DNA from 4 places in the Iodobacter sp. CM08 genome. Region 1 is predicted to be linked to each of the others. Evidence: predicted binding sites of a transcription regulator. Region 1 holds the regulator's gene; each other region holds the start of a gene.
The links. The regulator sigma-54, encoded in region 1, starts transcription at its own class of promoters, with help from an activator protein. The targets are predictions, from matches to a motif close to CTGGCACGCTTCATGCTT.

Region 1 (7,533 bases):
AGGCGACCAAGACTAAAGCTAGACAAACAAACGGCCAGTCACCTGGCCGCATTATTTGATTCTTCCCTCTCCCCTTACCCTCTCCCGCAAGCGGGCGAGGGAGAAAATCAGTACCTGCACCGCCGTCTACCCCTCTCCCCTTACCCTCTCCCGCAAGCGGGCGAGGGAGAAAATCAGTACCTGCACCGCCGTCTACCCCTCTCCCCTTGCCCTCTCCCGCAAGCGGGCGAGGGGGAAAAGCAGCGGCTTCGCCGCCGTCTACTTTAGCCATGCTGCTCACGGTGCCTGAGCAACACCTGCCTATGCTCAGCAAAGTGTTGGGCTAATTGCTCCGCTAAATAAACCGAGCGATGCTGGCCACCTGTGCAACCAATCGCCACCGTAATATAGCTGCGATTATCTGCTTCAAACTCGGGCAACCATGCTTGCATAAAGGTTTTGATCTGCTCTTGAAACCGCCCAACCACCGCTTGTCGCTGCAAAAAATCAATCACTGGCTGATCTTTACCCGTAAGTGGGCGCAAGGCTTTGTCGTAATAAGGATTAGGCAAGCATCTGGCATCAAACACAAAATCAGCATCAAGTGGCAAGCCATGCTTAAAGCCAAAAGATTCAAAAATCACAGTAAGCTGGGAGCGATCTAAGGCCACAAACTGGCGAATCCAGCTGCGCAGCTGATTGGCGGATAAATCACTGCTGTCGATACGATGAGCCACTTCAGAGAAATCAGCCAACATCTCTCGCTCTAGGGCGATGGCCTCGCTAACGGTTAACTCACCACTGGATAAGGGATGGCTGCGCCGCGTTTCAGAAAACCGCTTCACTAGCGTTTCGTTATTGGCTTCTAAAAACAGCATTTGCACATCTAGCCCCAATTCCAGCAGGGCTTCTAGATGATTGGGGAAGCTGGCAAAGTTATGCGCGCTGCGCACATCCACAGAAATAGCGACTTGTGGATAACCATCCTCATCCAGCAAAGCCACCGTTTGCGGCAATAAAGGCGCGGGCAGATTATCGATACAAAAATAACCTAAATCTTCTAGAGATTTAAGTGCAACGCTTTTACCCGCCCCTGATAAGCCAGATAGCAAAATGAGCTGCTGACGACTCATTCGCCCATCTCCATAAATTTTTGATGTCTTTCAATAAACTCACGCGTGGAATCGATGCCGCGTAATTGCAAAATATAATTACGCACCGCAGCCTCAACCAATACCGCTAAATTTCGACCGGCCGCCACGGGAATCACTAATTTGCGGATCGGCACACCCAAAATATCCTGCGTGGCCGCCTGCATTTGCAACCTATCCATCGGAGCCAGTTTTTCTGCCCCCGCCTTGGCCAAATGCATAATCAGCTTTAAGGTTTTACGCGGCCTCACCGCCGTTTCACCAAAAATAGTACGGATATTCAGCACGCCAATCCCGCGCACTTCTAGAAAATCGCGCAGCATAGGCGGGCAACGCCCTTCCAGCGTTTCTGGATTGGTGCGATACACCTCAACCACATCATCGGCCACAAGGCCATGGCCACGGGAAATTAGCTCTAGTGCCAGCTCGCTCTTACCCATCGATGATTCACCCGTCAGCAGTACACCCACTTCCAGCACATCCAAAAACACCCCGTGCAAATGAGTTGAAACCGCTAGCGCTTTTGATAGGTAATAGCGCAGCACATCCATCAGATAGGGGGATTGCTCAGGGGACGTAAGCAGCGGCACATGAAAGCGCTCGGAGGCTTCGCGCAGGCAGTCGCCAACGATCTGGCCGTTGGCCACAATCACCGCCGCCATCTCGTTTGAGAATAATCGGGCCAGTGATTCTCTTTGCGCCTCAACGCTTAGCTGCAAAAGATAAACCGTTTCAGCCACCCCAAGCACTTGAATGCGATTGGGGTGAATAAAATTCAGGTGACCGACCAAAGACAGGGTTGGCTTTTGCTCAGACGCATCATTAGATAACAGATTATTAGCACCAGATTGCCCTGCAACCCAAGTTAGGCGCAGTTTTTCGGCGTTATCAATAAACAGTTGTCTAACTGAAATCTGTGGCATAAGGCTCCCAAGTGCTGATTAACTTCCAGATTTGCCCTGGCTCCGTTGCGGCCAACAAGCTTTCTCGCAATACTTTATCTGAAAAAAGCTGGGCTAATTCAGACAAGATTTGTAAGTGTAGATCGGTAGCGTGTGCGGGCACGAGCAAGACAAACACCAAGGAAACCGGCTTACCATCAGGCGCATCATAAGGAATAGCCTCATCTAAACGCACAAAAGCACCGGTTGCTTCTTTTAGGCCTTTAATACGCCCGTGCGGAATAGCCACGCCTTGACCAAGGCCGGTGGAACCAAGTTTTTCTCTAGCAAATAAGCTATCAAAAATAACGCTACGGGCAATGCCGTGGCTATTTTCAAATAGAATCCCTACTTGTTCAAAAATACGTTTTTTACTGCCGACTTCCATATCAAGGAAGACATTACCACTTGGCAGAATTTGGGCGATCAGACTCATTGTAGGCAGACCAAAACAAGGACGACAGCTATTGTAGCGCCGTCGCTTGAAAACAAAAACGGGAACCCGAATAAACCGGTTCCCGCTAAGGTGAAAGAAATCGCTTTATTCAGCGCTAGGTTGATGCTGTTTAATGGATTCGTTGCGATGATCCATTGATTTTTCTTTGTGCTTTACAACTTGACGATCAAGTTTATCTGCCAAAAGATCAATCGCTGCATACATATTTTCATCCGTTGCTTCAACGTGGATATCGCGTCCGCGAACATGAACGGTAGCTTCAACTTGGTGTTGCAGTTTCTCCACGGAGAGGATGATATTTACATCAATCACATTATCAAAGTGCCTGATAACCCGCTCCATCTTACTGTTCACGTACTCACGGATCGATGGGGTTACTTCAAGATGATGGCCACTGATATTCAAATTCATAGGGTTACTCCTTCCGTTGGGGCCTTACAAACTTTTGCGCTGACTTACTGGGTAAATCTGCAACGCCTCACGGTATTTAGCAACGGTACGACGCGCTACCACAATACCTTGGGCGGATAATGCTTCTGCCAATACGCTATCACTTAAAGGTTTTTTCTTATCTTCTTGCTGCACCATCTGCTTTATTAAAGCTTTGATAGCGGTTGCAGAACATTCACCACCGGCGTCTGTGTCTACATGGCTACCAAAAAAATACTTAAACTCATACAAACCACGCGGCGTTAACATGTATTTTTGCGTGGTGACTCTAGAAATAGTTGATTCGTGTAAATCGAGCTCTTCTGCAATATCCCTGAGTACCAAGGGCCGCATTGCCACTTCACCATGTTCAAAAAATGCCCGCTGCCGCTCTACAATCGCTGTTGCTACTCGTAAAATTGTTTCAAAACGCTGCTGCACACTTTTTACTAACCAACGTGCTTCTTGTAGCTCGCGGGCTAAATGAGCGCCGTCGCCTTTCTGTAAGATATCTGCATAAAGCCGGTTAACGCGTAATTTTGGCATGGATGCATCATGCAATCTAACCCGCCAAACCCCACGTACTTTTTGCACAACCACATCGGGGCTTACATATCTTGGCGAGGTTACAGACCACTGTGCGCTCGGCCTTGGGTTTAAACTTACAATTAATTCTTGTGCGGCTTTTAGCTCAGCATCCTCGCATTTAAAGGCTCGTTTAAGCTTAGTGTAGTCCCGTCCAGCTAATAAATCGAGTGAATTTTGGGCAATCTTCAAGGCTAAATCTTTAGCGGCACTCGGCGGTTTTTGGCGCAACTGTAAGCATAATGAATCGGCAGTATCCCGAGCACCAACGCCTAAGGGCTCTAAGTGCTGTAAGCGGACTAAAGCAATCTTTAAGTCATCAAGTTCGAGTTCATAATCTTGGATAAGTTCCTCTGGCAGCTGAGAATAGACTTCATCTAAGGGCTGGGAAAGGAAACCATCATCATCCAAAGCTTCAATCAACATCAATAACAAAGACTTATCCCGATGCGGTAGCTGCAGCAGGCCTGCTTGCTGTAGCAGGTATTCACGTAAATCTAGATCACGCGCAATATTGGTGGCGGGGTCAAAATCATCATCGTCATCTGAGCCACCATGACTCGTACCCTCCCAGCGCAAACCATCATCATCCCCACCCATTTCCCACTGTGGCTCGGGCTGCTCAACTTCCCCTGCGGGGGCTTCCTCGCCACGCTCCAGCAAAGGGTTGTCATTTAGGTACTGCTCAAGCTCTTGCTGAAACTCAAGCGTAGAAAGCTGCAGCAGCTTAATAGCCTGCTGCAATTGTGGCGTGAGGTTTAGTTGCTGGGAAAGCCGCAGCTGCAGGGTTTGTTTCATTTACATACGGAAATGTTCACCGAGATACACTCGACGCACACTTTCATTAGCCACAATATCTTTTGGAACACCTGACGCCATCACCGCACCTTCCGAGATGATGTAAGCACGATCACAAATACCTAAGGTTTCACGCACATTATGATCAGTGATGAGCACACCGATTCCACGTTGCTTTAAAAAACCAATAATACGTTGAATATCCATCACGGCAATCGGGTCTACCCCTGCAAATGGCTCATCCAGCAAGATAAAGCGTGGGTTTGCTGCAAGTGCGCGGGCAATTTCTACCCGCCGCCGCTCACCACCTGATAAGCCCATCGCACCAGCATCCCGCAAATGGGCAATATGTAAATCATTGAGCAGCTCATTGAGGCGAGTATCAATCTCAACACGATTTTTGCAATGCAGCTCTAGCACTGCAGTAATGTTTTGCGCCACCGTCATTTTACGAAAGATAGATGCTTCCTGAGGCAAATAACCTAAACCTCGCCGTGCCCGCTGATGAATGGGTAAATGGCCGATATCCTCGCCATCGAGCATAATCCGCCCGCCATTCATCGCAACTAAACCCACCAACATATAAAAGCTAGTGGTTTTGCCCGCGCCATTAGGGCCTAGCAAGCCAACCACTTCGCCACTAGAAATTTCCATAGTGACATCACGCACTACGGTACGTTTGCCGTAGCGCTTTTCTAGCTGTTCTGCGCGTAAAGAACTACTCATGGAGCGGGAGCCTTTTTCGGATTGATCACGATATTCACCCTGCCACCTTCTGTTTTACTCTGCGCTTGGTAGGCTTCATTGTTTAGATCGTAAGTGATTAAATCGCTATAAATTTGATCTTCGCCCCGCTTCACCCAAGCTTTATCCAACAACTTAAGAATGCCAGTACGCCCGTCGTAATCAAAGCGCTGTGCCTCTGCATCTACCCACTCGTTACCACCATCCATTTTTTGCCGAAACCGCACGGGGCTGCCATTGCCTGTCACAAACTGGTTGCCCGCTTCATCTTGGCGCACGGAGAGTTTATCTCCACGAATGCTGAGCGTACCTTGAGTCAGCACCACATCATTAGTACAGACGCTAGCCTGCGTTTTTTGATTCATCACACAATTTGCAGCGGCGATTTTAATAGGTTTTTCGCGGTCGGTTTTTTCTGCATGCACGGGGCTAGCAAGCAAAAACAGTAATACGGTGTTAAGGGTTACGAAGCGGTTCATAGCTCATCCTGACTTTAGATTTAAGTTCCAGTGTTTCGGTATTAGAATTAGCAATAAAACCCACCGACTCAACAACGTAAGTGCCCATTACGGCACGGGCGGGGGCATCTGAGCTGGCAATGCCCTGCTGTGGTAAAACCTGCATATCTCGGCCATTAATGACTAACTCGGCCTGTGTGCCACTGGCAGCGCGCACCATTTTAACCGGCCCAGGAAACCAAACCTCACTACCACGCTTAATTGACTTAGCCCGCTCGCCAGTCACATCCAAACGGGGTTGTTCTGGCGCGGTATAGCGCAAATGAGGATTTTCTAGCCAGGTGATATCACCCGCAGGTAAGTGAGAAACATGAGTGGCAGTAAGCTGGGAAACAGGGCGGCCATCCTCTCCAAAACGCACAGCGGTGGCTCTATCAACCAACATGTCTGGTTGATCAGAATTCACCGCGTATGCCGCACTAGGCAAGGTAGCCGCTCTATCAAGCAACCAAGTTAACCCGCCCAGCAGCAACACCAAAGCCAAGGGCAGCAGGCGAGTAGTACCACGAACAGCCATTAGGCGAGGTACGGCGCCATAGCGGCATCAAATGTGCCTTGCGCCTGCATTAGATATTCACAGACTTCACGCACAGCACCACGGCCGCCTTGGCTACCGCTAATGTAATGAGCATGTTTACGCACTAATTGTGGAGAATCAGGCACGGCTACGGCAAAGGCCACTCTACGCATCACGGGCAAATCGATCACATCATCACCCATATAACCGCAGGCATCCGCGCTAAGGCCAGCAACCTTTAATAGCTCTTCAAAGCTTGCGCCTTTATCGTGAGCGCCTTGATAGAGGTAGTCTACACCCAAGTCTTTGGCGCGTTTTTCAACCAGCTTAGAAGTGCGGCCGGTAATAATGGCTAGCTTTACCCCGCTGGTGCTCAACATTTTTAAACCATGGCCATCTAGTGAGTTAAATGCTTTTAACTCTTCACCACTATCGCTGTAAAACAGGCTGCCATCGGTCATTACACCATCAACATCAAAAATCATTAAGCGAACCGCTTTGGCTTTATCTGTCATTATTTTTCCTTTATTCATCCCTGATTATGTCTCTTGCTCAAGCAAACTCAAAAAAGAGCGTTTGTAGTAACCTTACAGAAGCATAAATAATCTCATGCCTTCGGTAAGCTCAGGTTTAACGGCTAAATTTGAATCTGAGACATAAGGGAACCTCGAAAAACCCATCTTTCGTCATAATACTGCGTTGCGCTTTAAAAAAATCTCCTTACATATCAAACATATGCAGCGTCGATTTTTTTAAAACGCGCCTTGTCTTATTTAGAAATATAGGTTTTCGAGGCCCCCATAAGCCGCTTTTTATTTACTGATTTTGCTGATGTTAAACGACACGGGCGCGAAGTAGGTCATGCATATTGATCGCACCGACCAATACTCCAGCTTCTAGCACCAATAAACCATTGACGCGGCGTGCGTCCATTTGCTGCACCGCTTCGGCGGCTAATTTGTGCGATTCAATCGTTGCCGGTGCTAAAGTCATCACCGTTGATACGGGAGTATCACGCACATCGACGCCCTGATCCAGTGCACGGCGCAAATCGCCATCGGTAAATATTCCGAGCAGCTTACCTGCAGCATCCACCACGGCGGTCATTCCCATGCCTTTCTTGCTAATTTCTAACAGGGCATCGCGCAGTAATACATCTTGCTGCACCACGGGCAAAGCGTCACCGGTATGCATTAGATCGCGTACCAGCACCAATAAGCGCCGCCCTAAGCTCCCACCTGGGTGGGACAAAGCAAAGTCTTCAGCCTGAAAGCCACGTGCCTCTATGAGCGCTACCGCCAGCGCATCACCCAAGGCCAATGCGGCGGTAGTACTTGCCGTTGGGGCAAGGTTCAACGGGCAAGCCTCTTGTGTAACCCCTGAATCTAAATGCACGTCCGCTTGCTTGCTTAAA
Region 2 (7,533 bases), on a different contig from region 1:
CTCCTTGTAAGCCTAAGCTGCTGAAAAACTTGGTTTATCCTTTATAAATAGCGTTTGTTAATTGTTTTTTTCTTACGCCTTGCCTGCTCTGGAGACTCTGGGGCAGGCTTTCCTCGTTTGGATGTAAATAATGCACATGCGAACAAGTAAGACTTGCGGTGTAATAGCGTGATGTAAGAGTGCATGATGATTCGAATTTCATTTAGAAACGATACCTTGCTGGCTGCGTTTGTGAGGCCTCACCGCTGTATTGCTTGCGTCCCCGCTTGGCAATATCCGCGTTTGGCTTGCTTATTGTTTTTGAAATAAGAATATTTCATTAATTAAAAATAGAATATTAAGTAAGTTTTAAGTCGAAATAGATATCATTTATTTATCTTTAAATCTGGCTTATTCGCTAGTATTTTTGGATGATTGTGTTTTTCTATTGCCGTACTGAATTGCTTGGTAAGAATACAGAGAATTGTAATGCAGTCTAAAAATTTAACTTTATATATTATCCTAGCCATGGTGCTGGGTATTATCTGTGGCTATGCCGTGAATCAATATGCAGATAACTCTGCTTCGCTGGCTTCTTTTGCTTCTTATATATCGCTACTCAGTGATATTTTCTTACGCTTAATCAAAATGATTATTGCACCACTGGTTTTCTCTACCTTAGTGGTAGGGATCGCCAGAATGGGGGATAGCGGCGCAATTGGCCGGATTGGCCTTAAAACCATGGGCTGGTTTATGTTTATGTCGCTCACGTCCCTTGTATTGGGCTTGGTGATGGTGACCATTCTTGAGCCAGGCGTGGGTTTAAATCTGCCATTACCCGCTGTGGGCACAGACAGCGGTGTGGTTAAAACCGCGATGAATCTGAAAGATTTTTTGCATCACGCATTCCCAAGCAGCATTTTCGATGCGATGGCTAAGAATGAAATTTTGCAAATTGTAGTGTTTTCTATTTTCTTTGGCGTGGCGGGTGCTGCGCTGGGTAAACGGGTTGCCCCGCTGGTGGATGTGATTGATATGGTGGCCCATGTCATGCTGAAAATCACCACCTACATTATGAACTTTGCGCCAGTTGCCGTGTTTGCTGCGATGGCGGCGGTGATTGCTAAAGAAGGGATTGACGTACTGGCGGTATATGGCAAGTTTGTGGCGAGCTTTTATCTCAGCATCTTTATGCTGTGGTGTGTGATTACCTTGCTGGGCTTTATATTTTTAAGAACACGGGTGTTTTCTTTGCTGCGCCGGATTCGTGGGGCGGTATTGCTGGCCTTTACCACGGCCAGCAGCGAGGCGGCTTATCCGCAAACCTTAGAGCAGCTAGAAAAGTTTGGCTGCAATAAGAAGATTTCCAGCTTTGTATTGCCAATTGGTTACTCGTTTAACCTTGATGGCTCGATGATGTATTGCACATTTGCCACCTTGTTTATTGCGCAGGCTTACGGCATTGAGCTGACCTTGATGCAAAAAATTATGATGCTGCTGATTTTGATGCTCACATCAAAAGGCATGGCGGGCGTACCACGTGCATCTTTAGTGGTAATTGCCGCTACGCTATCGCAGTTTAATATTCCAGAAGCAGGGCTATTGCTGATTTTAGGGGTGGATCATTTCTTAGATATGGGCCGCTCTGCCACCAATGTACTCGGCAATGCCGTGGCGACAGGGGTGGTTTGTAAGTGGGAAAACGAGCTGGGCGAAGAGCGTGATGTGTTGCCTGATGAGCTAGAGCCCAAAGTAGAGGTGCAGCCCGCGCCAATTTTGGATAAACCAGTGACTGTTTGATGGTTGTAATAAAAATGGCCCAGATGATTTCTGGGCCATTTTTTTGCTGGGGTAATTAGCTTGATTAGGCTGCGTGGGCACAAAGGCGTGCCCACGCTACATATTTTAATGCACCGCCTGCAACATCTTCTCCACCACCTTTTTAGCGTCGCCAAATACCATCATGGTTCTATCCATATAGAACAAATCATTATCTAGCCCCGCATAGCCTGCACTCATCGAGCGTTTAACCACCATCACGGTTTTGGCCTTATAGGCTTCTAAAATGGGCATGCCGTAAATGGGGCTGGTGGGGTCGTTTTTGGCTGCGGGGTTGACCACGTCGTTGGCACCAATAATTAGGACTACGTCGGCTGTGGAGAATTCGCTATTGATTTCTTCCATCTCCACCACTTTATCGTAAGGTACTTCGGCTTCAGCCAGTAGCACATTCATATGCCCTGGCATGCGGCCCGCTACGGGATGAATGGCGTAGCGCACGTCCACGCCGCGGGCGGTGAGTAGATCGCTTAGCTCTTGCAGTGCGTGCTGAGCGCGGGAAACGGCAAGGCCGTAGCCCGGCACAATAATCACTCTTTCTGCGTTTTCCATCAAAAACGCTGCATCATCGGCACTGCCCGTACGGTAGTTTTTTTGCGCCGAGCCAGCAGGGCCTGCAATGGCAACTGCAGCCCCAAAGCCACCGAGCAGCACCGAAAGAATCGAGCGATTCATGGCTTTGCACATAATGTAGGAAAGAATCGCCCCTGATGCGCCGACGCAAGCGCCAGCAATAATCAGCACAGGGTTATTCAGCGTAAAACCAATCCCCGCCGCTGCCCAGCCCGAGTAAGAGTTAAGCATAGACACCACCACCGGCATATCGGCTCCGCCAATGGGGATAATCAGCAGTACACCCAGCGCTAGTGCAATCGCCGTCATAATCAAGAAAGAAGATTGGTTATCGCTCACCACATAAATAGCGCCAAAGCCCAGCATGGCCAGCGCCAGCACTAAATTTAAACCGTGTTGGCCTTTAAAATTAATCGCCCTTGCGCCAAATTTGCCAGAGAGCTTGCCGTAGGCAATCACCGATGCACTAAAAGTGATTGCACCAATAAAAGCGCCGATAAATAGCTCGGTTTTTTGCATACTGCCGTGGGTCACGCCGGTATGGAAAATTGCGGCAATGGCAATCAGCACCGCTGATAAACCCACCAAAGAATGCATGGCGGCAACCAGCTCGGGCATAGAGGTCATGGCTACGGTGCGCGCTCTGTAAGCGCCAACCACAGCGCCCGCGCTCATGGCGGCTAAAATCAGCCAGACTACCGGTTTATCGGCCACAAAAAACGAGGTGGCAATAGCAATCGCCATGCCAATCATGCCAAAGAAATTACCGCGTCTGGCAGATAAAGGCGATGAAAGCCCTTTCAGCGATAAGATAAACAGTACGGCAGAAATCAGATAAAGAATGGAAGTAAAGTTCTGCATTATTTTGCCTTCCTTTTAAACATCGCCAGCATGCGCTGCGTGACTAAAAACCCACCAAAGATATTAATACTGGCAAGAAAAATAGCCACGGCACCTAAGACGCTGGTGATGCTGATTTCTTGCGCGTTGATATCCACCACTTGCAGCATCGCCCCAACAATAATGATGCCGCTGATGGCATTGGTCACCGCCATCAGCGGGGTATGCAGGGCAGGGGTGACATTCCATACCACGTGATAGCCAACAAAAATAGCCAGAATAAAAATAGTCAGGCTGCCAATAAAGGGATCCGTGCTTAGCGTATGGCTGCTGACTTCTGCAACGGCAGAGGCTGCTAAAGATAGCGACATTGCTTACTCCATATATGTTTTGAGGTTATGTAGGGTGGGCACGTCTTTGTGCCCACGCGGCATAGGCTGTTTTGCCACCTGTGGGCACAAAATTACCCTATATAACGGTTGCTGCGCGGCTTGGGGCTGCTTCGGCTTTTTTGCCAAATATGGCAGCGCCTTGATGGCAGACTAGCGTGGCTTTTATGATCTCATCCTCAAAATGCGGGGCGTATTTAGCCTCGGTATCTTGAAGTAGGCTTAAGAAAGTCAGCATATTGCGCGCATAAAGCGCGGATGCATCGGCAGCCAGCAGGCTAGCTAAATTGCCATGGCCGACAATAATTACGCCATTGTGGCTATGCACCACTTCCCCAGATTTAGAGAGCGGGCAATTGCCGCCGCTATCTACCGCTAGATCAATTATCACCGAGCCTGCTTTCATGGCCTTAATCGTGGTCTCAGGGATCAACACTGGCGCGGCTTTGCCTGGGATTTGTGCCGTACTAATAATAATATCGGCAAGGCGGGCTTGTTGATCAATTAAGGCGCTTTGGCGTAGCTTGTAATCATCCGACATCTCACGCGCATAGCCACCGGCGGTTTCTGCCGCTGCCTTTTCGGCATCGCTAAGCGTAACTTCAATAAACTTGCCGCCTAAGGACTCTACCTGCTCACGCGTGGCGGGGCGCACGTCAAACACCTCAACAATTGCGCCGAGCCGCTTGGCGGTAGCGATGGCTTGTAAGCCAGCCACGCCCGCACCCAGAATCAACACCCTTGCTGGTTTAACCGTCCCTGCAGCGGTCATCAACATCGGCATAAAGCGGGGATAGTATTGCGTTGCCAGTAATACGGCGCGATAGCCCGCAATATTGGCTTGCGAAGATAAAACGTCCATCGATTGGGCACGGGTAATCCGTGGCACCAGCTCCAGCGCGTAAGCACTGATTTGTTTGTTACTGAGCGCTTCTAAATGGGGGTAGCGATGAATATCAAACAGGGCCACAAGGGCAGCATGCAAAGGAAGCTGGGCCAGTTCATGCGCTTCTGGCGCACGGACTTTTAAAATAAGTTGCGCGCCCTGATAAAGCGCGTCTGTATTGTTGGCTATTTCAGCACCTGCCTCGGTATAGGCTGCGTCGCTGATGGCGGCATGGATGCCAGCCTTACTCTCTACTCTGACCGTATGCCCAGCTTTAATCAGTTTTTTTATTGTCTCCGGCGTCGCAGCAACCCGGAACTCCCCAGGCAGCACTTCGGCGGGAATGGCAATCAACATATCTGTTTCCTCATGGTTATCAGAGCAATGGGCAAACAATGGAGGTTTATGTCAGTTTGAATATTGGCCTGAGTCAAATAAGACCGAGTTTGATCTTATCGCAGTGCAACATTAATTTGCCGTGTGAAGTGTTCAATTACTTTGAAGGTGTTGTATTTCGTGTGAATCCACCCCATAAAGCATCTATTTTTGTAATGTGTTTACCTTATTATTGGGGTAAAAATAGCACGATGTAACTTGATTTTAGCGGCCGCTGCAGGCTTATTTTCAAATGAATGTATGAAAAAAACACCGTGTATTTAGATGATTTATTGTATTTTTTTATCTTGGATCTATTTTTTGCGGGTGCTTGGGCTGCTTGTTGCACGGCTGGCAGTTAAAGCTTACACGTGGCTTGTAATAAAAATGCTATTGATAATCATTATCATTTATAGGAGAATCAATTTATACACTCTATCGAGGCAATAGCATGAATGCATATTTGGTTGGCGCAGATGTACTGGGCAATATTCCTGATCTTTTATCCAGCTACGGTATTAAGGTGCATAAGCATGTTTCAGGGCGTAATGCCGCGCACCAGCGCAAGCCTGCCAGCTTAAAAGGCGCAGATCTATTAATCTTATTTACTGATTTTCTAAGCCACAATGTGATGCGCGCTTATCGTGATTTAGCGCATGAAGAGAACGTACGCTTTGTAGCTTGCCGCCGCTCGGTCTGTGCCTTGAGCCAATCGTTAGACAAAATAGAGTGTACGAAGGTGTGCGATGCATGCCCCAATAAAAAAATCCATTAATACGGCTAATCAGCCAGCAGCGGCAATAATTGCCGAAGTCCTGCATAAATAGGTTCATAAGCCCGCCAGAATGCGGGCTTTTTGCATGGCACGCTTCCTGCTTCATCTATATCCATAAACAGCGTATCTTATGCTTTATGATGATAAAAACTGGAGTTTGGCTATGTTAGGTCGTTTGGACGATTACTTCCGCCCGCAAGAAACTGCGCTGTCACTGCGCAGCCAGCGGCAAGAAGTATTGGCTTCAAATATCGCCAATAACGATACGCCAGGGTATAAGGCGCGCGATTTTGATTTTAAAAAATCGTTTGAAGCCGCCCTACAAAAAAATCCAGTGAAGCCTTTAGTCGCAACAGACTCGCGTCATTTACAGCCAAAAGAGAGTATTGATCCCCTGTCTAAGGCCTTGCTCTACCGCAATCCAAGACAATCTGGCATTGATGGCAATACGGTGGATATGAATGCCGAAATGGCAGCGTTTACCGATAACGCCATCCGCTATCAGGCAGGGATTACTTTTATGCAAAAACGGGTTGAGAGCCTGCGTTCTGCGCTAACGGGCCAATAAGAGAGCTAAACCATGTCTATGTTCAGAGTGTTTGATATTGCTTCAACCGCCATGCACGCACAGACCACGCGTTTGAATGCGGTGGCGTCTAATTTAGCCAATGCAGAATCGATTACTAGCTCCAATGGCCAGCCTTATCGCGCCAAGCAGGTGGTGTTTCAATCGGCGCAAATGCCGGGTGGTGGCAAGGAATCAGTTGGGGTGCAGGTGGCAGGGGTGATCGAAGACCAAACACCGCCTAAGCTGGTGTACGACCCAAAAAATAGCTTGGCCGATGCCAATGGCTATGTGGCCATGCCAAACGTGAATGTGGTTGAAGAAATGACCAATATGATTTCAGCTTCACGCTCGTATCAAACCAATGCCGATGTTATGAATACTGCAAAAACCCTGCTGCTGCGCACGCTGGCGCTGGGCCAATAAGGAGAATCATCATGGTTGCTCGTACAACGGTTAATTCAAGCACAGATTATGCCGCGCTGAATCAAAAAGCAGGAGCGGGCAAGGCCTCTGCGGCCGATCAGCAGCAAGATCGCTTTCTTAAGCTGCTGGTTAAGCAATTGCAAAGCCAAGACCCAATGAACCCAATGGATAATGCGGCAACGACCAGCCAGATGGCACAGATTAGTAGCGTAACGGGGATTGAAAAGCTCAATACCACCATGCAAACCATGCTGGCGAGCTTTTCTGCCGCACAAAGCTTTCAAGCGGCCGCCTTAATTGGCAAGGAAGTGCTAACGGTAGGCAATAAAATGAAGTTTGATGGCACCAAGCCCGTTGATACACGCGTCGATCTGCCATCGGGTGTGAGTAATATTAAAGTATCCATCATGGATAAGAACGGCCTTGTGGTCGATAACATCACCTTGCCACAACAGCCCGCAGGCGCAGCGGCCGTGGCTTGGGATGGCAAAATGAATAATGGTGAAAAAGCCCCAGCGGGAGATTATTTAATTTCTGCGCGCGGCGTGCAAGATGGCAAGGAAATTGCTTTAAATACTTTAACGTGGCAAACCGCTAGCAGCGTTGAGCTGGCGAAGACGGGTGTCAAAGTGATGTTGGCGGATCAAAGCAGTGTTGATTTTAGCGCGGTAAGGCAAATTCGCTAGTTCAAGGCATCTGCAGTAAACAATTTTTGAGGGTACGGTTATGGGTTTCCAGCAGGGCTTGAGTGGTTTAAGTGCGTCGTCAAAAAGCCTAGACGCGATCGGTAATAATATTGCCAACTCTAGCACGGTCGGTTTTAAGCAATCGCGTTCAGAGTTTGCAGATATGTATGCCAACTCATTCGCTAGCTCATCGACCATCT
Region 3 (7,533 bases), on a different contig from region 1:
GCAAGCTGCGAATCGCAATTTTAGTCCGCCCCAGCTCCACAGTCAGTGAAACAGGGATATCCAAAATCATATCTATATTGCTAGGTGCATTCGCAATAGGTGTACTTGCATCAAAACGCTGAAAAATATCAGCGGCCTGCACATCAGGGGCTGCTGCCACCGCTGCATCGGCTACTTCTTGCTCGGCAAGGGCCGCAGCCCAGTCATCCATTGCCATTTCATCTTCATCAGCCATTACAAAACCCTCATTGGCTTACTATTTTCATCAACCACTACAAAGCCCTCATTGGCTTACTATGTACATCAGCCACTACAAAACCCTCATTGGCTTAGCATTTGCATCAGCCACGGTCAATTTACCTTGGCTAACTATTTTTATTTGCGATTAAATGAACAGCTTAAAACTTAATCTATTTATTCGCTGCTGTCGGCATCTAATTGGCCCTCTGTTTCATTCCCCGTTAGTGCCTCAGCGGACCCCAATACTTTGCTCACCCTTAGAGCATATTGCCCATTTAGAGTGCCGTATTTGCATTCCAATACGGGCACATTATCTACCGCAGCAATAATGGCCTCTGGAATATCTAAAGAAATAATATCCCCAAGCTGCAACTCTAGAATCTCGCCTAAAGTCACCTTGGCATTGCCCAACGTCGCCACCAAATCCACCTCAGCATGCTGAATTTGCTTTTGCATTAAGGTGGTCCAACGATTATCCACCTCAATCCGGTCGGCCTGCATCGTGCTATAGAGCACGTCGCGAATCGGCTCGATCATTGAATAGGGGAAGCAGATATGGAAATCCCCACCACCAGCGCCCAATTCAATTTTAAAGGTATACGCCACCACCACTTCAGTTGGCGTGGCGATATTGGCAAACTGGGTATTCATTTCAGAGCGAACGTAAACAAATTCACAGGGGAATACCGGCTGCCAAGCTTTTTCGTATTCTTCAAAAACCACTTCTAAGAGGCGCTGAATAATCCGCTGCTCGGTGGCGGTAAAATCACGCCCTTCAACCCGAACATGGTAACGGCCATCCGAGCCAAATAAATTATCCACGACTAAAAACACAAAATCAGGATCAAAAATAAATAATCCCGTTCCGCGCAGCGGCTTCATTTGAATCAAATTTAAATTGGTAGGAACCACCAGATTACGAATAAATTCGCTATATTTTTGCACCCGAACGGGGCCAACAGAGATTTCAGCATTGCGGCGCATAAAGTTAAATAGAGCCACACGTAAATTACGTGCAAAGCGCTCATTTAAAATTTCAAGCGTAGGCATCCGCCCACGCACAATGCGCTCTTGGCGACCAATATCATAATCGCGAACAGCAGAAGCATCGACCTCTTCGTCGGAAGAATCTTCTTCACCGGTCACACCACGCAGTAGCGCGTCGACCTCTTCCTGAGAAAGGATATCGTCTGCCATGATCCTTAGTCCGGATAAACTCTTACCCGTTATTTAATATATTTTGTATTCAACCCGGCTGGGCTGTAGATATTTATAACTACAACACATACGCTGATGCTGGGTAAATACACCATCTACCCAGCATAAAAATCATTACATTAAATTACTGCACAATAAATGATGTGAAATTAACCGAGAGAACCCCTTCTTCTTCACTCTCTGCGCCTAAAATTTTATTTACAATTTCACGAATTTCTTTACCCAACTTATCCGTACCATCGGGGGCCTTTACTTCTGCCATGGTTTTTCCGCGTAATAGCTTATTAATTTGTCCCTGAATTTTAGGTGACAAACTTTTAATTTTTTCAGCTAGTTTTGGATCACCCAGTTCTAAAGAGATATCAGTCTGCAAAATGCCATCGCCATCTTCTGAATGTAAATTCACCGTAAATTGGGGCAATTTTTCAAAAACAGCAGCGTGCTCTTCTTTCTTTTTATGATCTTTCTTTTTCTTTTTTGCGTCGTCGTGTGCAGTGGCTTCTGCCGCCACTTCATCGGCAGCAGGATCGCTGCTTTTTGTCAGCAAAAAGGCGGCCACACCACCCACGATGATTAACAAGACCACTAATAAGCCAATCACGGCAAATAAAAGAATATTTTTCTTCGCTTTAGGCGCGGCTTCCACTTTGGCATCAGACATCACATCACCTTGAATGGATTGAAATATTTTATAAAAAATAAAATTGAAAACCAGAGCAAAGCGCCCCAATCAAATGCGAGGGGCGCTGGCTTTGGAATTAAGTGATGTGATTATAGCTTAAAAAGCATTAACAAACAGAGAGTAAGGCGCTAGTCTTGCTGCAAACCTAACAAGAGGCGCCCCGTTTAAACATAAAGATTTAAACCGCTACGCGCCACAGGCAGGTGAACATCAGTCATCACACGCGGTAGCCCCTCACTATAGTTGTCTGCCAAATTACCCGTAAATTGCCTTGATCTAGATTGATGCTGCTGGTCCATTTGTTGACTACTAGCTTGCTGCTGCGCCTGTTGCTGGGCGTGTTGATTTAATGAATCAGAAGCCACTTGCACATTGCTCAGCTGAATACCTTGGTCAGCCAGCAACATAGTTAGCCTAGGTGTAGCCGCAGCAAGCGCCTCACGCACCGAAGCATGTTGCGAGCTAAACACCACACTCGCCTGCTCGCCCGACATGGTTAAACGCACTTCCATTGGGCCAAGATGCGGTGGATTAAGCTGCATATCAATCTGCTGATGTTTATCTTGCAACATCATCGATACCCGCTGCGCCACGGCATCACCCCAGCGGGAGCTACCCACCGGCTCTGCAACGTGCGTAGGCATTGCGGGTTTAGCCTCTGCAACAGGAGTATGCAAGGCCACCACGGGGGCAGCTTCAGGCTTAAGTAGCGGTGTATTTTCTTTGGATGTGGCCAACAGAGCGGCAAAATCTTTTTCTGGCGCGGTAAATGCACTCGCGTCACCGGCCGTTTTCTGCCGTAAAGAGGCAAATTTTGCCGCATCAATATTACTAGCCAAAGCCTGAGCAGGATTTAAATCAGACTGCCCCAAAGCAGTTAAGTCCTGACCTTCACCCGCTTCGCCGCTTAATAAGCCCTTGCCGAGCTTAGTCAGATCCAGCTTCACAAAGCCTGTATCACCATCCGCTTTAGCAACATGAGTCAACGCGTTGGCTTGAGAGAGCGCTTGCACTTGTAGCATGGCCAACCACGGCTGGGCCGCTTGCGCACTACTTGCTTGGGCTTTCTGCTCGTCTTCGCTGGTGTTTTCTGTTGCGGGCACTGGTTTGTCAGAATCAGCCGATTTTCCTTCCTGGCGAGAGTTAACTTCCCGCTCCAGAGTTTTGGCAAATGTTTGCCCAGCAGCAGGCTCTGCCCCCATCGAGACGGAAGAACGAGAGTCAGTTGACCGGCTAGTTTGGGCGCTGGCTAAAACAGTGAGATTGCTCGCCATGACGAGGCTCCTCGATACGGGCTTATTGCTGATAGCACTTGATTAAGCAATTGCAGTGCCAGCCTGAATAAATCACAGTAAACTTGGACTTGGCCGGATTTTTTTCTGTGCACCCAATAAATTGGTCTATCTTTTCATCGGCCAGCGAGGATTAAATAATGGCTGAAGATTCAGACGCAGAACGCACGGAGCCCGCCTCCAGTAAGCGCTTAGAAGAAGCGCGAGGTAAAGGGCAGATCCCACGCTCACAAGAATTAGCAACATTCTCGATTTTAATGACCGGCATCGTCATGCTGATTTCGCTTGGGCCTGAGTTACTCGGCACTTTAAAAGCTATTTTTATTGCCGAACTTAGCTTTAGTCGAACCACCATTAGCGACCCGAATCAAATGCTGCTGCATTTTACTGGCTCAGCGCAAAAAGCTTTAATGGCTTGCCTACCGATTATTTTGCCCTGCGCCCTGATGGCGATTATCACGCCAGTATTGATCGGCGGCTGGTTATTTACCATTGAAGCTTTAACGCCTAACTTTGCCCGCATGAATCCCATGAATGGGATAGGCCGGATGTTTTCGCTGAAAAGCATCGTTGAAATGACAAAGACCATTCTTAAATCCAGTCTTATTGGCGGCGTGGCGGCGTGGGTGTTGTGGGGGCAAAGAGAAGAGTTTATCCAGCTGATTACCATGCCACTCGAAATAGGCATGCCCTATATGTGGAAAATGGTTCAACACACCCTACTGCTGGTGATTAGCTCTTTAGCCATTTTGGCTGCGATTGATGCGCCTTATCAGCTCTGGGATTATTACAAGGGCTTGCGCATGACCAAAGAAGAAGTGAAGCAAGAAGGTAAAGATGCCGAGGGCTCGGCTGAAATTAAAGGTAAGATTCGTCAGTTGCAGCACGAAGCTGCCAGAAAGCGCATGATGAGCGAGATTCCTAAGGCCAATGTGATTGTCACCAATCCGACGCACTTTGCCGTGGCCTTACAATATACCGAATCCATGCGCGCGCCCAAGATTGTGGCTAAAGGCGCTTTTTTGCTAGCAGAGCGGATTATTGAGCTGGGCAAAGAGCATAAAGTAGCGATTGTCCGCACCCCGCCTTTTGCCCGTGCGCTATACCACCATGCTGAACTTGGGGAAGAGATCCCTGCCGCGTTGTATACTGCTGCCGCAGAAGTACTGGCTTATATCTACCAGCTTAAGCATTGGCAAAATTTTGGAGGCGAAGAGCCCAATCTTTCCACCGACCTCCCTGTACCTAGTGATCTAGACCCAGGTGGCGAAGCCTAAGATTCATTCAGCCGCCGGACAGCGGTAAATCGCGCAGAGCGGGTGAAACCCGCCCTACGAAAGGATAGGGGATGAAATCCTCTCCCCCAGCTTTTGAATCAAATAAAGAGAATTTAAAGCCCTATGTGGCGCACTTTTAATTACAGCAAACTCGCTGGCCCCGCGCTGGTGTTAATGGTTCTCGGCATGATGGTTCTGCCGCTGCCTGCCATTGCGCTCGATTTATTCTTTACTTTTAATATCGCTATTTCCATCATCGTGCTGATGGTGGCGCTCTACACCCGTAAGCCGCTCGAGTTCTCTAGCTTCCCTACCATTTTGCTGTTCACTACGCTGCTGCGATTATCGCTCAACGTGGCCTCTACCAAGCTGGTGCTCACCGAAGGCCATAACGGTGCAGATGCGGCGGGTAAGGTGATTGAAGCCTTTGGCCACGTGCTGATTGGCGATAATTTAACCGTGGGTGTGGTCGGCTTTATTATTCTCACCATTATTAATTTTGTGGTGATTACTAAGGGTGCTGGGCGGATTGCTGAAGTATCTGCCCGCTTCACCCTTGATGCCATGCCGGGTAAGCAAATGGCGATTGATGCCGACTTGAACGCCGGTATGATTGGTGAAGAAGACGCACGCCGCCGCCGTACCGAGATCTCGCTCGAGGCCACCTTCTTTGGCTCTATGGATGGTGCTTCTAAGTTTGTGCGTGGGGATGCGGTTGCTGGGATTATGATCATGGTGATCAATATCATCGGCGGCTTGATTGTGGGCATGGCACAGCACGATTTGCCCTTTGCCGAAGCAGGCAAAACCTACACCCTGCTGACCATTGGTGATGGCTTGGTCGCCCAGCTTCCCTCGCTGATTATCTCGGTTGCGGCCGGTATTGTGGTTTCGCGAGTGGGTGATGGCGAAGATTTATCTGAGCAAATCTTAGGGCAAATGTTTTCACAGCCGCAGGTGCTTTATGTTACCTCAGCGGTATTAGGCATTTTGGGGATTATCCCCGGCATGCCACACACCGCGTTTTTACTGATGTCCGCCATCTTGGCGGGAATAGGCTGGCAGCTGGATCAAAAGAAAACCGCACTCGCGCTACAAGGCGCTAATGCCGCAGGGGGAGGAGCCGCAGCCGGCCAAGCGGGAGCCGCAGGCCCTGCCGCCGCACCCGCCGCCCCTTTACAAGAAGTAAGTTGGAACGATGTACAGCCCGTTGATCCCGTTGGCCTAGAAGTAGGCTACCGGCTGATTCCCTTGGTAGACCGTAACCAAGACGGCGAACTACTCCGCCGGATTCGCGGCATTCGTAAAAAAATTGCCCAAGAATTGGGTTTTTTAGTGCCCTCAGTGCATATCCGCGATAATTTAGAGCTCAAGCCAAATCAATATCGAATCCAGCTCAAAGGCGTGGATGTAGGCACCGGTGAAGCGTTTGCTGGCCAATGGCTCGCCATTAACCCCGGCAACGCAATTGGCCAACTACCAGGCACACCAACCCAAGATCCAACTTTTGGCCTGCCCGCCGTTTGGGTTGATGCCACCTTGCGTGATCAGGCACAAGCTTTTGGCTATACGGTGGTGGATGCCGCTACCGTAGTGGCAACGCATATATCTAATATTTTACAAAGCCACTCCGCCGAGCTTTTAGGCCGCGAAGAAGTCCAGCAATTACTGGAGCATTTTGGCAAGGAAGCGCCTAAATTATTGGAAGACTTAGTGCCCAAAATTATTCCCGTTGGCACTTTGCAAAAAGTTTTACAGAATTTACTCGAAGAAGGGATGCATATCCGCGATTTGCGTAGCATCTTAGAAACACTGGCTGAACACATTGTTCGTACCCAAAATATTGACGAGCTTACTGCCGCAGTGCGGGTGGCATTAGGCCGAGCGATTGTTCACCAGCTATTTCCTGGTGAAAATGAATTGCAAGTTGTGACCTTAGAGCCACAATTAGAAAATATTCTGCTCTCTGCCGTATCGGGTAATGCACAAGGTGGATTAGAACCAGGCCTTGCGGAGCGCGTACTCAAACAAGCTTCTGAATTATCTGATCAATTAGAGCAACAAGGTTTAAGCACAGTATTAATCGCCCCAGCCCAGCTACGCCCTATGCTGAGCCGTTTTTTACGCCGCTCTATTCCCGGATTACGTGTGATTGCGCATACCGAGATACCCGATAGCAAAACCATTCGAATTGTAGGGATGCTGGGTGCAAATTAAACTTAACTACTTGCTTGGTCTTAAAACTAAATACGCCTTATAGCTCAATAACAGTGCATTATTTCTAGCGCCAGATGCATTAATGTAAACAGCATTTACAGTTCAGCAAGCAGCGACAGCAATACAGAAAGGCTTTAAATGGAAGATAAGCTAAAAATAATTGTCTTTTTATAACAAGATCATAAATAATTAATTAGCCACTCAATATGCTTAAAACATAAAAATCAACATTACGAATGGCTATTTACTCAAGTCAGAACAAACAAGTCGCCTTTTGCGGCGCACATAATGTGCCTCTTCTGTATGCTTACCGATCTTTTTGATTTTTCGTTAGCTTAAACTAACACCCAAAATACGCATTGCTCGCAATGCATAAGGATAACTCGTGTTTTCAGACGGCAACTGGATATGGTCGTAAAAAAGTTCTACGGAGCAACGACGCGTGATGCGCTGCGCCAAGTTCGAGATGAGCTTGGCCCAGACGCGCTGATCCTATCAAACCGCCAAGTATCCGGTGGCGGGATAGAGATCATGGCCGTAGCCGATGCCGATGTAGCCTCCCTCACCAATGTCCAAAGTGTTGCAGCACAGCCACGCCCCGCCCCCA
Region 4 (7,533 bases), on a different contig from region 1:
CCTGGCGACGAAATCATCGCCCTGCCTTCAGGCAAAAGCGCCAAAGTGAAAGCAATTGTGACTTATGAAGGCGAATTAGACACCGCCTTTGCAGGCCAGGCCATTACGCTGACATTGGATAGAGAAATCGACATCAGCCGTGGCGATATGCTGGTTAAAACCAGCGAAACTCCCCCGCAAATCGGCCAGTCTTTTGACGCGCACATCGTATGGATGAACGAAGCACCGCTCACCGTTGGCAAAGAATATGGCTTTAAACTGGCTGGCAAAAACGTCTTTGGCCGCATTAATCAAATCGCCCACCGTGTAGACGTTAACAGCATGGAGCACGTAGCAGCCGCCGAGTTAAAACTCAACGAAATCGGCCTCTGCCGCATCATCCTCAACGCCCCAGTGGTGTTTGATAGCTACCACGATTGCAAAGGCACCGGCAGCTTCATCATCATCGACCGCCTCAGCAACGCCACCGCCGGCGCAGGCATGATCGAACAAGCCGCCGCCCACTCCGCCAGCGACGAGCAAGATGAACTCGCTAAATGGCGCGCTTTTGAAGTGGATTTAAATACACTAGTGCGCAAACACTTCCCAGAATGGGGCGCAAGGGATGTGAGGGAGATTTTTAAGGGGTGAGGATTGCTAAAGAGGGTACTTAGCCAGGGGCTTGTTGTGGCATCAATCAACAGTGCAATGCGCTATCGCTTATTGACACCCTACGAAACCATACGCATTGCCTTTGTAGGATGTTAATAAAACTCTGCGTATGACGTTTACACCAATTGTAGGGTGCGAATAAGCTCTGTATGCAACGTTTACGTCGCCCAGCGAGGGCGCATTGCACCTTGTGCCATCAAAACAGAAAAACAAACTACGCTTTATAGCTAATTTGCTCTTCACCCCCTCCTGCCCAATTTGCAGGATAAACACCTTGCTTTACCAATAAATGAAATGTTGAATAAGGCCAATCCAACACCTTATTCACTAAACCATGCTTGAGCGGATTGATGTGCACATAATCCATATGCGCCATAAAATCTCGCTCATCCCGAATTAAATGTTCCCAATAACGACGTTGCCAAATTCCACGTTCACCACGCTGAATACGCGACTCTGAACGCCATTCCGTTTTTGGCAAAGATTTTGAAAAAATGATTTTAATTAAACGCCAGCGCACATCAAAATTAAAATCATTAGCGGGCAGCTCAATAATACAGTGCAAATGCTCAGGCAACACCACCCAAGCATGAATCACAAAAGGATGAGATAAACGCACATGCCGCACCGCATTACGCAACAAATCAATATGGCGTACCAATAAATCATTATTTGCTCTTTGCAGCAAATTCAACGTAAAAAAATAAGTGCCGCCTAGATGCCAAGCGCGTCGATAATTAGGCATCTTATTAATCTAGTACAGAATTAACCCAACATACGCCTAATCACATGGCTCATTTACTAGCTGCCGCCTTGGTAGGGTGTCAATAAGCGATAGCGCATTGCACCGTGCGCACAAATCCCACAAAAAACAAAACCCCATATCCATATTAGATACGGGGCTTTTGCAGTATCAATCAGCAGCATATGGTGCAATGCGCTTCGCTTATTGACACCCTACGAAACCTTGCGCCTTACGGCCTTCCCAAAGGCGCGGCCCCACTAAAACAAAGTCTACAGGGACAGACCATGTCTATTTCGCAGAGGAAATAGAAGCTGCGCAGGGGCGAAGAGCCATGTGTGGTAGAGCAGGACGACCAAGCAAATAAAAAGGACAGGCCACGTTTCAAATTAAGCGTGTTTATTTTCGGCACAATGCACCACAACCTATTAAATGCCTATGCCTGTTTACACGTTTTAGGTGCTAAATCCTCGAAACCCGCCACAATGCCTGTCGTCGCACAAGTCCACTCACCACCAACAGCACGTGTCCATGTAATCTTTGCCGCAGAAATTTTCCCTGGCGCATTAGCCATTAAGCATGAAATAAATACAATACCTGTATTCGCAACTTCTGCAGTGATTGTGCAATTATGGGTAGTCGCTGCTAAGCCAATAGCTGCTGCATTTGCAATGCTCTCACCGTTATTCAACTTTACCTCTACCACTGTTTTTCCCGGTGTAATTTCAGCCAGGCCTGCAGCTATCTTTGCTTTAGCTTGGTAATTTGCATACGAAGGAATCGCTACTGCAGCCAATATGCCGATAATTGCCACAATAATCATCAATTCAATTAGAGAAAAACCTTTTTGTACGTTTTTCATATTGCGCTCCAACAACTATCTCTAAAAGTAGAGGAAAATTTCAGCACTCACAAATAGCACTGGATCATATTTTTTGGTTTTATTTTATTCAAAATAAAAAGCCTGATCTCAATGGCCCTATAGCATAAGGAGCACGGAACGATAGAGACAATGAAAGGATAATATTTTGAGGAAGTTTTATACTAAAGATAAAAAATGGCCTACTGCTTGGTAGGCCATTTAATTTATATGATATAAATCCTAATTAGCTATTTTTGCAACCCTTAGGCAACGCTTTCAAAGCCTCATCTGCCCATACTGCTGTAGTCTGACATTCCCACTCGCCAGAAGCTGAACGAGTCATTTGCAATACCTTACCAGCAAGAACTTTAGGCTGGTTAAGCATTGTGCAAAGGATACCGCCATCTTTAGTAACTGTACTTAATGTGCAATGCGCCGTAGTTATCTTACCAACATAACCAACAGCAGCTGGATCTGCACCAAATATAGGCGTTTCACCATCAGAAAGCTTGCTGTCATATGGAGTTCTGAAAGCATCAATTTCTGCCAACGACGCAGCAGCAAAAGATTTTGCAACGTAATTTTGATACGAAGGAATCGCTACAGCAGCCAAAATACCGATAATCGCTACAACGATCATCAATTCAATCAATGTAAAACCTTTTTGCATGCTTTTCATAATTTTATCCCTGAATCATTAAGAAACACTGCCCCTGCTGTGCTTTACTTATGATTTTTGTGTGTGGCAAGGTATAAGCAATAGCCGTGCCAATGGTTCAATAAAAATTAGAAGTTTATTATATATTGTATATCTAATGCATTGTTAGCGAGTGAAAACAGCGATAAGCCTGCAAGTAAAAATGCCCAAGAGTTCTCTTAGGTAAGCTAGGTAAATCGGCCATTTTTTAAAGAATTTAAGATAATTTTCAAGGATATATTGATCCTGCAATAAAAAAGACCACATATATTTAATGTGGTCTTTTCGTATTAAGCCATTGATTTTTAAATAATTTAGTTTTTACACGCCTTTGCTGCTAAACAAGTTCCTGTTTGAGTCCAAACAATTTGCGTTCCACCTGCTGGTACAGTAGGTGTATTAATATATGTATACCCTCCCGAACCAGCGTTCCCTGTTGCAGTAATCGCTGCAGTAACCGCTGTAATTGCCAAAGCAGTGGCCGCTTCTTTTGAATTGGTAATTGCGGTTAAACCTACTTTAGTTGCTGTATCACATAGAGTTGCATCGCCGCCATTTTCACTTAAACACAAACTAATTGAAGTACGAACAGATTCTGCTGCAGAAACAATATCTTGGAACTTCGCTTTCTTGGTGTAATCCTGATAAGACGGAATCGCAACTGCGGCCAAAATACCGATAATGGCGACCACAATCATCAGTTCGATCAGGGTAAAACCCTTTTGTATGTTTTTCATCTCTTGCTCCTAAGTCTTTAATTAAAAAGCCTTTTTCCCTGAGCATTATTTAGCGAGGTCTTTGCTTCGCTTGAATATGACATAGCAATATAGGTGCCCAGCTATGCCACTTTTACTGCAAAGCTGATTAACGGCAGATTTTTAACTGAAGCTGCCATATACTTGATTGATGATGCCGTTGTAGCTCAGTTGGTAGAGCAACTGACCCGTAATCAGTAGGTCGGGTGTTCGATTCACCCCAACGGCACCAGCTGATTTAAATATAAAAAAAGCCCCATTGGGGCTTTTTTATTGCGATGGCTAGCAGCAATGTGACAAAAATGGTCAGGTAGCGCCCATTTTTGACATCAGGTAGACCATTTATTCTAAATGTCATACTGTAAGCACAATGTGAACAAGCTTAGAGTTAGCCTAGTTTTTAGCTAAAAATTAACGTTTTATAAGGTTAAGCAGCTAAAAAGCCTAAGCCATGACGGGCAAGTAGGGCAGCTGTATCGTGCAAGGGCAGGCCCATGACGCCGCTAAAGCTGCCTTGCAGGTCTGAAATAAACATGCCTGCCGTGCCTTGAATGCCGTAGCTGCCTGCTTTATCCATAGGCTCGCCACTGGCAACATAGGCGGCGATTTGGGCGGGGCTAAGTGGCATAAAGGTGACGGTGCTAACCGATAGCACGACTTCTGTGCCGGTATCGGTGCGTAAACCCAAACTAGTAAACACTTCGTGGCTGCGACCAGATAGCTGCTCTAGCATGGCGATGGCATCCAAGGCATCGATCGGCTTGCCTAAAATTTGCCCATCCAGCACCACGGTAGTGTCTGCGGCTAAAACGGGGAGGGCAGCTAAGCCTTGCTCCAGCATGGCTTGCCAGCCTGCCTCGGCTTTTAGCTTGGCTAGCCGTAGCACATAATCCTTGGCACTTTCATTCAGTAGCGGCGTTTCGTCGATAGGGGCGGAGATGCGCGTAAATTGCACGCCAATCTGCGCTAGTAATTCTTTGCGGCGTGGGCTGCCAGAGGCAAGGTAGAGTTGGGTTGTGGGCATAGGTATCTGACGTGTAGGGCGGGTGAAACCCGCGCTGTGAATAATATGGCAATGGAATGATGGATCGCATTAAAAAGTCCGCGGGTTTCACCCGCCCTACATTTTCAAGCAAGATAACGATGCCATCACTCGCGGTGATAAGGATGATTATTGATAATGGATACGGCGCGATACAGCTGCTCGGCCAAAATCACCCGCACCATGCCGTGGGGCAAGGTCATGGCGGAGAGTTGTAATAGTTGATCGGCACGCTTTTTAACGCTTGGATCTAGGCCATCGGTGCCGCCGATGATAAACACCGTTTCACGGCCATCAATCTGCCAAGTCTTCATTTTGTCTGCCAGCTGCATGGTGGTCCAATTGGCACCGTGCTCGTCCAGAGCCAGCACGCGGGCGTCTTGAGGAATAGCGGCTAGGATGCGCTCTGCCTCGTCCACCATAACCTGCTGCGCTGTTTTGCCGCTGCCACGCTTATCGGGCTTTAGCTCTAATAGCTGCAGCGGAAAATCGCGCGGCATCCGTTTGGCAAATTCTTTATAACCGGCGTCTATCCAGTCTGGCATTTTATGCCCAACAGCAATGAGGGTAAGTTTCATACAGCGTCTGGCAAAGGGCTGGAGCTTAGCGGTTTAAGGGGAGTAGGGGTAGGTGCTTGCAAGAATTTACACAAGTCATCGAAAGGCATGGCTTTGGCATAAAGCCAGCCTTGGCCCCACTCAACCCCCATTTCTTTAAGTATCTCGGCCTGATCGCTCGTTTCGATTCCTTCTGCCACCACACTTAAGCCAAGGGCCGTCGCCATTTGCACAATATGCGAGGCCACATGGTGCGTAGCAGCACCACTACCTAGCGCTTGTACAAAACTCTTGTCGATTTTTAGTAGATCAACCGGCAGATTATGCAAATAGCTCAGGCTTGAATAACCCGTACCAAAATCATCAATCAAAATAAGGTGCCCAGCACCCCGCAAGCGGCTTATGGTGTCAATCGCGCTTGGGCCTAGCACTAAGCTACGCTCGGTAATTTCTAGCTCGATACGGTTAGGTGCAATATGATGTTTTTTACAGAGCGCAGCCAAGTTTTCTACAAATAGAGGCGAGGCTAAATCCGCTCCTGCTAAATTAACCGAAACCGATATATCCAGATTACTCAGCTTGCTTAAGTCCGTAATCACTTTTTCTAGCACAAACTGCGTCAGTAGGCTGATTTGGCCATTTTCTTCGGCATAGGCAATAAAAATATCCGGGCTAATTTTTGAGCCATTTTGCCGCTGCCAACGTAATAGCGCCTCAGCACAACACACTTTTCCATTAGCCAGTGCAACCATAGGTTGGTAATGCACCACAAACTCACCCAATTGCAGGCCTTCGATAATTTCCACGCCAAGGGTAAAGCTACGGCGAGTAAGCCAAGCAATAATGCCGATGAGTAGCACGCAAATAATAAAACCGAGCGGTAGCAAATCTTTAAAGGAAGCTAACCAAGCACGCTGCAGCTCTTTGGGGGGCAAGTAGGCGGTCATTTTATAATTAGGATTAGTTGGGCTAACCCTAGATTGCTGCAACCATGATTGATCGTATGCTTTCACACCCTTCGTTTTCGCCAACACTCGATGATTCAGCACGGCTTCGATATAAAGCTCGCGTTTTTTAACTGGCAAAATATCTACTAAATATTGTGAATCCATCACCACATAATGCGGGCCGGAGCCATATAAAACAGAGGGCCGAGGTAAATCCCCTTTAAATGCAAACCAAAGCGAGCGCCCCAATACAGTTTGCTGATCGCGTGGCGGTAAAGAATAAACGATGTGGCTAGACTGCGAGCACTGTACCTGTTGATTGGGCGCATACAATACATCACGTATAAACAGCTCTTTAAAGGTAAAATCACGGAGCTGCCGTTGATGGGCGTCACTACAGTCCTTTAGATCTAAGCGATCTAATTTAGCCAAAATATCGCCACTCACCGTAAATGCACGACTACTACGCAACATGGCTTGCTCAACCACATCGGTAAGATAAGTCTGCAACTCTTCTTTTGCCTGCTCCCTAGCCAGCCACGCAGCAAACAACGTCACCGTTATGCAGGCTAGGATAGAGATTAGAATAGCCTGCCAAAATAGTTTTTTTTTGAGCATATATTTATGCTTACGCCCTATATTAATTTGCTATCTCAACAACCTTACACTAAATTAGATTATGCTTATATATGAGTAACTTTGTTGTTTACGATCACCCAGACTTTTTAGTGGCGATTAAGCCAGCTGGCTTATCTTTTCACAAAGAAGAGGATGAGTTGGGCTTTGTTGAGGTATTACGCCAAACACTAGGCGGAATGCCACTTTGGCCCGTGCATCGGCTCGATAAACTCACCTCTGGTTTACTGCTTTTTGCCAAAAGTGCTGCAGCCGCTCGCTACTTTGGAACCGCCTTTGCCGAGCATCGTATTCATAAATATTACCTAGCCATCTCTGACAAAAAACCATCCAAAAAACAAGGTTGGGTCAAGGGTGCAATGGAAAAAGGCAGGGGAGGCTCTTGGCGCTTAAGTCGTGATGGTGAGTTAAAAGCGGCCACACAATTTTTTAGTTATGGAGATATGCAAACGGGCCAACGATTGTTTGTACTTAGACCACTCAGTGGTCGCACTCATCAATTACGCGTTGCCCTGAAAAGCTTGGGCAGCCCTATTTTGGGCGATGAGCGCTATGGCGGCACACCAGCAGATCGTGGCTATTTACACGCTTGGGCTTTAGATTTTGATTATCAAGGAGAACAGCAGCGAATTTTACTGGCTCCA

Region 2: a site for sigma-54 is predicted at 5,742-5,759, ahead of flgB (flagellar basal body rod protein FlgB). Genes of this name have one in related genera too.
Region 3: a site for sigma-54 is predicted at 3,459-3,476, ahead of R6242_RS09850 (flagellar hook-length control protein FliK). Genes of this name have one in related genera too.
Region 4: a site for sigma-54 is predicted at 3,010-3,027, ahead of R6242_RS17655 (pilin). Genes of this name have one in related genera too.

The regions. Positions count from the first base shown of each region.
Region 1 covers NZ_JAWQUO010000052.1:7,777-15,309, reverse strand. The annotation lists gene R6242_RS20400 (NusG domain II-containing protein) at 1-271, opposite strand, end outside; gene rapZ (RNase adapter RapZ) at 264-1,112, opposite strand; gene hprK (HPr(Ser) kinase/phosphatase) at 1,109-2,053, opposite strand; gene R6242_RS20385 (PTS sugar transporter subunit IIA) at 2,034-2,507, opposite strand; gene hpf (ribosome hibernation-promoting factor, HPF/YfiA family) at 2,613-2,939, opposite strand; gene R6242_RS20375 (RNA polymerase factor sigma-54) at 2,964-4,340, opposite strand; gene lptB (LPS export ABC transporter ATP-binding protein) at 4,341-5,066, opposite strand; gene lptA (lipopolysaccharide transport periplasmic protein LptA) at 5,063-5,563, opposite strand; gene lptC (LPS export ABC transporter periplasmic protein LptC) at 5,541-6,119, opposite strand; gene kdsC (3-deoxy-manno-octulosonate-8-phosphatase KdsC) at 6,119-6,634, opposite strand; gene R6242_RS20350 (KpsF/GutQ family sugar-phosphate isomerase) at 6,954-7,533, opposite strand, start outside.
Region 2 covers NZ_JAWQUO010000021.1:59,832-67,364, forward strand. The annotation lists gene R6242_RS13475 (dicarboxylate/amino acid:cation symporter) at 469-1,779, shown strand; gene R6242_RS13480 (NAD(P)(+) transhydrogenase (Re/Si-specific) subunit beta) at 1,885-3,252, opposite strand; gene R6242_RS13485 (proton-translocating transhydrogenase family protein) at 3,252-3,602, opposite strand; gene R6242_RS13490 (Re/Si-specific NAD(P)(+) transhydrogenase subunit alpha) at 3,700-4,863, opposite strand; gene R6242_RS13495 (DUF2325 domain-containing protein) at 5,333-5,656, shown strand; gene flgB (flagellar basal body rod protein FlgB) at 5,820-6,224, shown strand; gene flgC (flagellar basal body rod protein FlgC) at 6,237-6,647, shown strand; gene R6242_RS13510 (flagellar hook assembly protein FlgD) at 6,659-7,333, shown strand; gene flgE (flagellar hook protein FlgE) at 7,374-7,533, shown strand, end outside.
Region 3 covers NZ_JAWQUO010000014.1:62,657-70,189, reverse strand. The annotation lists gene fliN (flagellar motor switch protein FliN) at 1-235, opposite strand, end outside; gene fliM (flagellar motor switch protein FliM) at 415-1,437, opposite strand; gene fliL (flagellar basal body-associated protein FliL) at 1,583-2,119, opposite strand; gene R6242_RS09850 (flagellar hook-length control protein FliK) at 2,305-3,414, opposite strand; gene flhB (flagellar biosynthesis protein FlhB) at 3,573-4,709, shown strand; gene flhA (flagellar biosynthesis protein FlhA) at 4,833-6,926, shown strand; gene flhF (flagellar biosynthesis protein FlhF) at 7,335-7,533, shown strand, end outside.
Region 4 covers NZ_JAWQUO010000036.1:10,933-18,465, reverse strand. The annotation lists gene cysN (sulfate adenylyltransferase subunit CysN) at 1-630, shown strand, start outside; gene R6242_RS17665 (REP-associated tyrosine transposase) at 866-1,396, opposite strand; gene R6242_RS17660 (pilin) at 1,830-2,255, opposite strand; gene R6242_RS17655 (pilin) at 2,500-2,934, opposite strand; gene R6242_RS17650 (pilin) at 3,267-3,689, opposite strand; tRNA gene R6242_RS17645 (tRNA-Thr) at 3,864-3,939, shown strand; gene R6242_RS17640 (Maf family protein) at 4,135-4,731, opposite strand; gene rlmH (23S rRNA (pseudouridine(1915)-N(3))-methyltransferase RlmH) at 4,857-5,327, opposite strand; gene R6242_RS17630 (EAL domain-containing protein) at 5,324-6,871, opposite strand; gene R6242_RS17625 (TIGR01621 family pseudouridine synthase) at 6,943-7,533, shown strand, end outside.